2 linked regions of the Candidatus Vesicomyosocius sp. SY067_SCS001 genome follow. The protein of the gene in region 1 binds, or shares a complex with, the protein of each later gene. Links are inferred from orthologs where the notes say so. Each region holds a gene or a part of one and is shown on either strand. Other genes may lie near its edges. The genes, in order: dnaB and dnaG.

Region 1 (3,181 bases):
GAAAAAGAAAAAGGGAAGTCATAATGGCTAAGCAAATAAAAAGAAAACGTAGACCTCAAATTAAAATTAACACTTTTTGCCGTTTTACAGCAGCAGGAGTAACAAAAATTGATTATAAAGATATTGATATATTACTTAAAAATATTGATGAAAGTGGAAAAATTACACCATCAAGAATGACTGGAACCAGTGCTAAATTTCAGCGTAAACTGACAACTGCCATTAAAAGAGCTAGATTCTTAGCCCTTATTCCTTATACTGACAAACACAAGAAATAGGAGTATATCATGCAAGTAATTTTATTAGAAAATATTCAAAAATTAGGAAATTTGGGTGATGTAATTAATGTTAAGGCTGGCTATACTCGTAACTTTTTAATTCCCAAAGGTAAAGCCAAACTTGCAACTAAAACAAACTTAGCTGAATTTGAATTGATTAGAGCTAAACTACAAGTTGCTGAAGCTAAAACACTTAAAAATGCAAAAGCTATTGAAACTAAGATGACTAATACTATTTGTATTATCCAAGCTAATGCAAGTGAAGAAGGTAAATTATTTGGTTCCATCAACACCACTGATATTCAAACAAGTCTTATAAAAAATGGTTTTAAAATTGAAAAACGTAATATTAATATACCTGAAACAATTCGTCATACAGGTGAATATAAAATTAACATTAATTTACATACAAATATTACAGCAAGTGTTAAAATTGTTATTAAATCCTTCCAAAAAGCATAAAAAACTAATTCATTGTACGTTAAAATTAAAAACCCTATAATTAGGGTTTTTAATTTTTTAAAAGGTTCTTTAAAAAGAAAAGCCAATGAATATCAAAAACACCAAAATACCACCAAATTCAATCGAATCAGAACAATCTGTTTTAGGTGGTTTATTATTACATAATGAAGCATGGGATCGTGTTGCAGATATCTTAACTCAAGTAGACTTTTACAATGCCTCACATAAAATTATTTTTAATGCTATTAGCACTCTATTGCAGCACGACCAGCCTGCTGATATTCTCACTGTAAAAGAACAAGTTAAAAAAACAGATTCTGAAGAAGTTATTGGTGGCTTTTTCTATTTAGCCCAAATTGCTGAAAATACCCCTAGTATTTCTAACATTGAATCTTATGCTAAACATGTAAGAGAACTATCAGTTTATCGTCAACTAATTATTGTTAGTCACCAAATTGCCGATGCTGCATACCACCCAAAAGAAGTTGAAGTTCAAGAATTAATTGATCTTTCTGAGAAAAAAATATTTGAAATTGCCGAACAAATGACTAGGGGAAAACAAGATATTACTAATATAAAAGATATTATTAAAGATGTTGTTAATCGTGTACAAGAAATGCAAGAATATAGTGGTATAAATGGTTTAGAGACTGGCTTTATTGAATTAGATAAGTTAACTTCTGGCTTACAAAATGGCGATCTAATTATTATTGCCGGACGCCCATCTATGGGTAAAACCGCTTTTTCAATGAATATTATTGAACACATTGCTATTACTGCTAAAGAACCCAAACCAGTTGTAATATTTAGTTTAGAAATGCCAACTGAACAATTAGTAATGCGTATGATTTCATCATTTGGTCATATTGAAGGCTCAAAATTACGCAACACCATGACTGAAACTGACTGGAATAGTTTTAATCATGCTGTATTAGCTCTGGAAAAATCTACCGTTCTTATTGACGAAACCCCTTCTATTACCCCAATAGAAATTCGTGCAAAATGTCGACGATTAAAACGTCAATACCCTGACTTAGCACTAATTATGGTAGACTACTTGCAACTCATGACTGTACACGGAAAGAATGAAAACAGGGTCCAAGAAATCTCTGAAATTTCCCGTTCACTAAAAGCACTAGCTAAAGAAATTAACGTACCAGTTCTTGCCTTATCGCAACTTAATCGTGGAGTTGAATCACGCCTTAAAGCTAACAAAGGTCGTATGCCACAAATGGTTGATTTACGAGAATCTGGCTCAATTGAACAAGATGCTGATATTATTGGCTTTATCTATCGAGACCAACAATATCATGATGATACCTATTCAAACCCAGAAGAAATTGGTAAGGCAGATTTAAAGATTGTCAAACATAGAAATGGCCCCACTGGGATAATCAAACTTGCCTTTATCGGAGAATATGCACGATTTGAAGACTTGGCTAACGAGGACCAATTCCACGATATGAACGATGAACAAATAGATACAACTTATGCACATACTATAGCTAATTTTAACCAAGAACCTTTTTAATAAAAACCTTGTCTATGTGTACCATTGTTTCAATTTCACAATCAGCATTAAAGCACAATCTCTTAATTGTAAAAAAAAATTCGCCTAATTCCAAAATAGTTTCTATGGTAAAGGCAAATGCTTATGGGCACCAGATTAATTTAATCAATCCAATTATTAACCATTCTGATTTATTAGCTGTCAGCGAAATCTCGGAAGCAAGAAAGTTACGTAAAATAACAAAAAAGCCAATTTTACTTCTATCAGGTGTTATTGAAGACCAAGAACTACAACAAGCCATTAAATTAAATTGCCAAATTGTTGTACATGATAAAACCCAAATTACCACTATCAACAACACCAAACAACCAATCAATATTTGGATAAAAATTAACACAGGCATGCACCGACTAGGCTTGTCTACCCATGAATACCTTGATTTCGTAAAATTATTAGAGAACAACCCATTAATTAATACCCAATGCGTTATGAGTCATTTTGCTTGTGCTGATGAAATTAACCACCCAATGAACCAGTCTCAACTATTTGAATTTAAAAAATCAACATATCACACCACTAAACGTTCAATGGCAAATTCTGCTGCGATTTTGTCAAATCCAGCCTCACACTTTGATTATGTTCGTCCTGGTATTATGTTATACGGGGTTTCTCCTTTTGAAATTATTAATAATAATCTTAAGCCTGTTATGCAACTATCAGCACCAATTATGTCAATTAAAACCATCAAAACTGGTGATTCAGTAGGTTATGGCGCTACTTGGATAGCTAAAAAATCAACAACCATAGCGACTATCGGTATCGGTTATGGTGATGGCTATCCACGCCATGCTAAAAATGGTACTCCTGTGCTAATTAATAACAATTTATGTCCACTTGTTGGACGTGTATCTATGGATTTAATTTGCGTTGA
Region 2 (3,342 bases), 360 kb from region 1 along the record:
TTATACACTTTTTTAAAAAAGTTAATAAAAAGATGACTCATTATTTGGCTTGGTTTTAAAGCGCCTGTGAATCCATAAATACTGCTCTGGTGCTTTTAAAATTTGTTGTTGTAATATTTGATTAGTTAATTGTGCATTTTGTTGGCTATTAGTGATAGGATAATTTGTCAAGGCAGGAGAAAACTCTAGTGTATAAGTTGTGTATTGACGAGTAAAGGATAAAGGAATAACAACCGTATTATCAATACTGGCTAGTTTTTCTGTGGCTTTTATGGTAGCGGTTTGTATATTAAAAAAAGGCGCAAATATGCTAATTTTAATGCCTAAATCTTGGTCATGTGTGTACCAAATTGGCAAGCCTGATTTTAAGACTCGTATTAAAGTTTTTGTATCTTTTGCTTTAATCATAGTGCTACCATGTCGGGTGAATATTTTTTGCATTTGGTTGTCAAATAAAGCATTATTTTGTGGACGGTAAACATCTGCAAAATCAAAGTTTTGCAGCAATATTCTACCAGCAAGCATCATTGTCGTAAAATGTCCTACGAGTAAAATAATATTTTGTTGTTGATCTAGGGCATTTTGCAAAATTTTAGCACCTTTAATATGATAGCATTGCTTGAGTTTTTTATCGTTTAAATAAAAGCAATTTGCGGTTTCAAATAAACCAATACCAAGTGCTTCAAAGTGTTGTTTGACTAGTTTTTTTACTTGATCTTTGTTTTTCTCAGGAAAACATTTTGTGAGATTAATAAAAGCAATTTTTCTAAATCTACTTAGAAGTGAATATAGATTTTTACCTATTATTTTGCCTATTGCTAACTGAATTTTAAGTGGTAATTTAGCGCTTAATTTCATCAAACCAATTAAAGTCCAAGTTGGTATAAATTTAGGATGAAAAAATTTTGTCTTTGTCATTAAAATATAACTTTAAATTTTGATTATGAAAAATGCCATTTATTAACGCAGATTTTAAAGATGATCTACCTAGTCGTGTAGATATTGTTGACATAATTAATCAACGTGTTCCACTTAAAAAGGTTGGTAAAGATTACAAGGCATGTTGCCCATTTCATAATGAAAAAACTCCATCATTTATTGTCTCAGCTGAGAAACAAATATACAAATGTTTTGGTTGTGGAGATGTCAATGGCGTTATTGGCTTTGTTATGAAGTTTGATAATTTAGGTCTAGTTGAGGCGATAGAGACCATTGCTAGCGAGTCAGGTATTAGTGTAGTGTATGACAATAATGTCAAACCGATAGATACAAGATTAATTCGTTATTTCGACTTAATGCAACGAGTTAGCCAGTTTTATATTCAGCAATTAAAGCAATCTCTTGCAAAAAATAAGGCAGTTAGTTATGTTAAATATAGAGGTATTAGCGGTAAAATTGCCAAGCGTTTTGAGTTGGGTTTTGCACCACCCAATAGTAATTTACTATTTGGATTTGATAAAGGTTCTCAAGATATTACTGATTTAAAAGTGATGGGATTGTTAGGTGATAACCAATATCGTTCAGGAAGATACTATGATCTTTTTACAGATCGTCTTATGTTTCCTATTCATAATAATAAAGGCAATATTATTGCTTTTGGTGGTCGTTCGTGTAATAACAACTTTAAGGCAAAATATTTAAATTCACCTGAAACACCTATTTTTTCAAAATCAAAAGAACTTTATGGTTTGTATCATATGCGTAAATATTCACGTTCAATTGATTATATTTTAGTAGTAGAGGGTTATATGGATGTGATCTCTCTTCATCAAGCGGGTATATCACAAGTAGTTGCTACTTTAGGTACAGTAACTACGGTAGAACATTTAAATATTCTATTTCGCACAACAAATACTATTATTTTTTGTTTTGATGGCGATAAGGCAGGGGAAAAAGCTGCTTGGCGAGCATTAAATATTACTTTGCCAGTAATTAAGGCAGGTATAACTGTTAAATTTTTATTTTTACCAGATAAAGAAGATCCAGATACTTTGGTTAAAAAAGAATCAAGCCAAGCGTTTATAAAACGTATTGAGAATGCTCAATTTTTGAGTAAATTTTTGTTTAGCCATATCAAGACAGAAGTGGATTTTAATACGATTGAAGGAAAAACCTTATTTTTAGAAAGAGTATCAATATTACTTGGAAAAATAAATTATGAAACTTACCAGCATCAGTTGTTAGAAGGTTTGGCAGGTGAAGTTAATCAAAGCGTTGAACAAATTAAATCTATATTAGAGCGACAAGATATGTCAATTAAACCAAATATATTTGACATATCGAAAAATTATGAAGCACCACCTATATCTGATTTTTATGATAGTTATGAAAAGTACCCAGCACTAATGTCAGCTCCCTTGATAAGTAATAACTCATTAATAGATCAAATGATTGGTTTATTATTAAATTATCCAACCATTGTTGATAAAACGGTAATGTTAAGAGTGAGAAAAATTAATAATGCAGATATATTGCAAAAGTTAGCTAGCTTGGTTTTATTACAAGAAGACATTACTTTGGAGACTATGGTAGAACAATTTCCACAGAAAGAACAACAATTGCTTAATTTATATTATAAGAAAAGAGTTTTGAAAAATTATGATTATAAGGATGAATTTTTGGATGCTTTGCTAAAGATTGAGGAAAGACAAAAAGATAAAATTGCTTTATTAATTACAAATGAAGCAGAATATACAAAAAGTTTACAAGCAAGAAAAGGCAAACTTAAAAGTTAGTTTTTCATGTTTAATTTGATTGATTCGTTATTGGTTAAAATATATTCCATTTTATCTGTAAATACTATATCTGCTGAAATTTGATCCTTTTAACTCCTATTATTGAAGATTAGGTATAACATATTGAGATAATATATTTTGGATTTTAACAGTTATAAAAATACTAAAAATACTTAACAAAACCTTGTTTTTGCTAATAATTTTGTACCTATACTAGTATTAATATTTTATAGAGTTTTGAATTTAATCTCACTACTACTATTTGTTTATGTAAAGCAATTAATTGATGATTTTTTTGCTTTTATGCGCTTTAACCGATTATATAAGAAGTATATGATATGTACTAATAAATGGTTAAAATATTAATATAACTATTCTTAGCATTTGTATAATATCAAGTTAGTTTTTACTTGCTACTCGTAAAACTGCACTACGAGCGCGTTTATTATTTTTAATTTCTACTTTGCTGGTAAGGTATTTGCCTAAATCTTTTAGATAAGTTTTTTTAATTTCATGTTCAACAATAGGCAAACCTTTTGGCAAAGTTTTTTGTCGTGAATTTTTTTGAATAAAACGTTTAACAATACGATCTTCAATTGAGTGAAAA

What was found.
Region 2: the proteins of dnaB (region 1) and dnaG are in contact, whole or in part, in a crystal structure (PDB 2R6A), measured with the Geobacillus stearothermophilus proteins. The link is inferred for Candidatus Vesicomyosocius sp. SY067_SCS001 from one-to-one orthologs. Residues at the interface, in WP_033016901.1 of Geobacillus stearothermophilus: Ser13, Glu15, Ala16, Gln18, Glu91, Leu92, Asp94, Ala95, Val96, Pro97, Thr98, Ala99, Ala100, Asn101, Tyr104, Tyr105, Ile108; in WP_049624496.1 of Geobacillus stearothermophilus: Lys456, Leu457, Leu458, Pro459, Ala460, Asn463, Ala464, Leu467, Leu535, Leu536, Ile537, Ala538, Gln544, Glu545, Asp548, Tyr549, His552.

What each region holds. Positions count from the first base shown.
Region 1 is NZ_CP054877.1:636,244-639,424, forward strand. Bases 211-3,048 are described here. They hold dnaB (replicative DNA helicase), read left to right. Parts: upstream 211-825; coding sequence 826-2,271; downstream 2,272-3,048. Other genes in these bases: rpsR (30S ribosomal protein S18), read left to right, coding at 211-278; rplI (50S ribosomal protein L9), read left to right, coding at 288-740; alr (alanine racemase), read left to right, coding at 2,286-3,048. In the rest of the region: rpsF (30S ribosomal protein S6), read left to right, coding at 1-24; more of rpsR, read left to right, coding at 24-210; more of alr, read left to right, coding at 3,049-3,181. UniProt on the Escherichia coli protein: The main replicative DNA helicase, it participates in initiation and elongation during chromosome replication. Travels ahead of the DNA replisome, separating dsDNA into templates for DNA synthesis.
Region 2 is NZ_CP054877.1:279,327-282,668, forward strand. What follows is about bases 344-3,342. They hold dnaG (DNA primase), read left to right. Parts: upstream 344-950; coding sequence 951-2,735; downstream 2,736-3,342. Other genes in these bases: HUW60_RS01390 (LpxL/LpxP family acyltransferase), read right to left, coding at 344-918; rsmH (16S rRNA (cytosine(1402)-N(4))-methyltransferase RsmH), read right to left, coding at 3,135-3,342. In the rest of the region: more of HUW60_RS01390, read right to left, coding at 22-343. UniProt on the Escherichia coli protein: RNA polymerase that catalyzes the synthesis of short RNA molecules used as primers for DNA polymerase during DNA replication.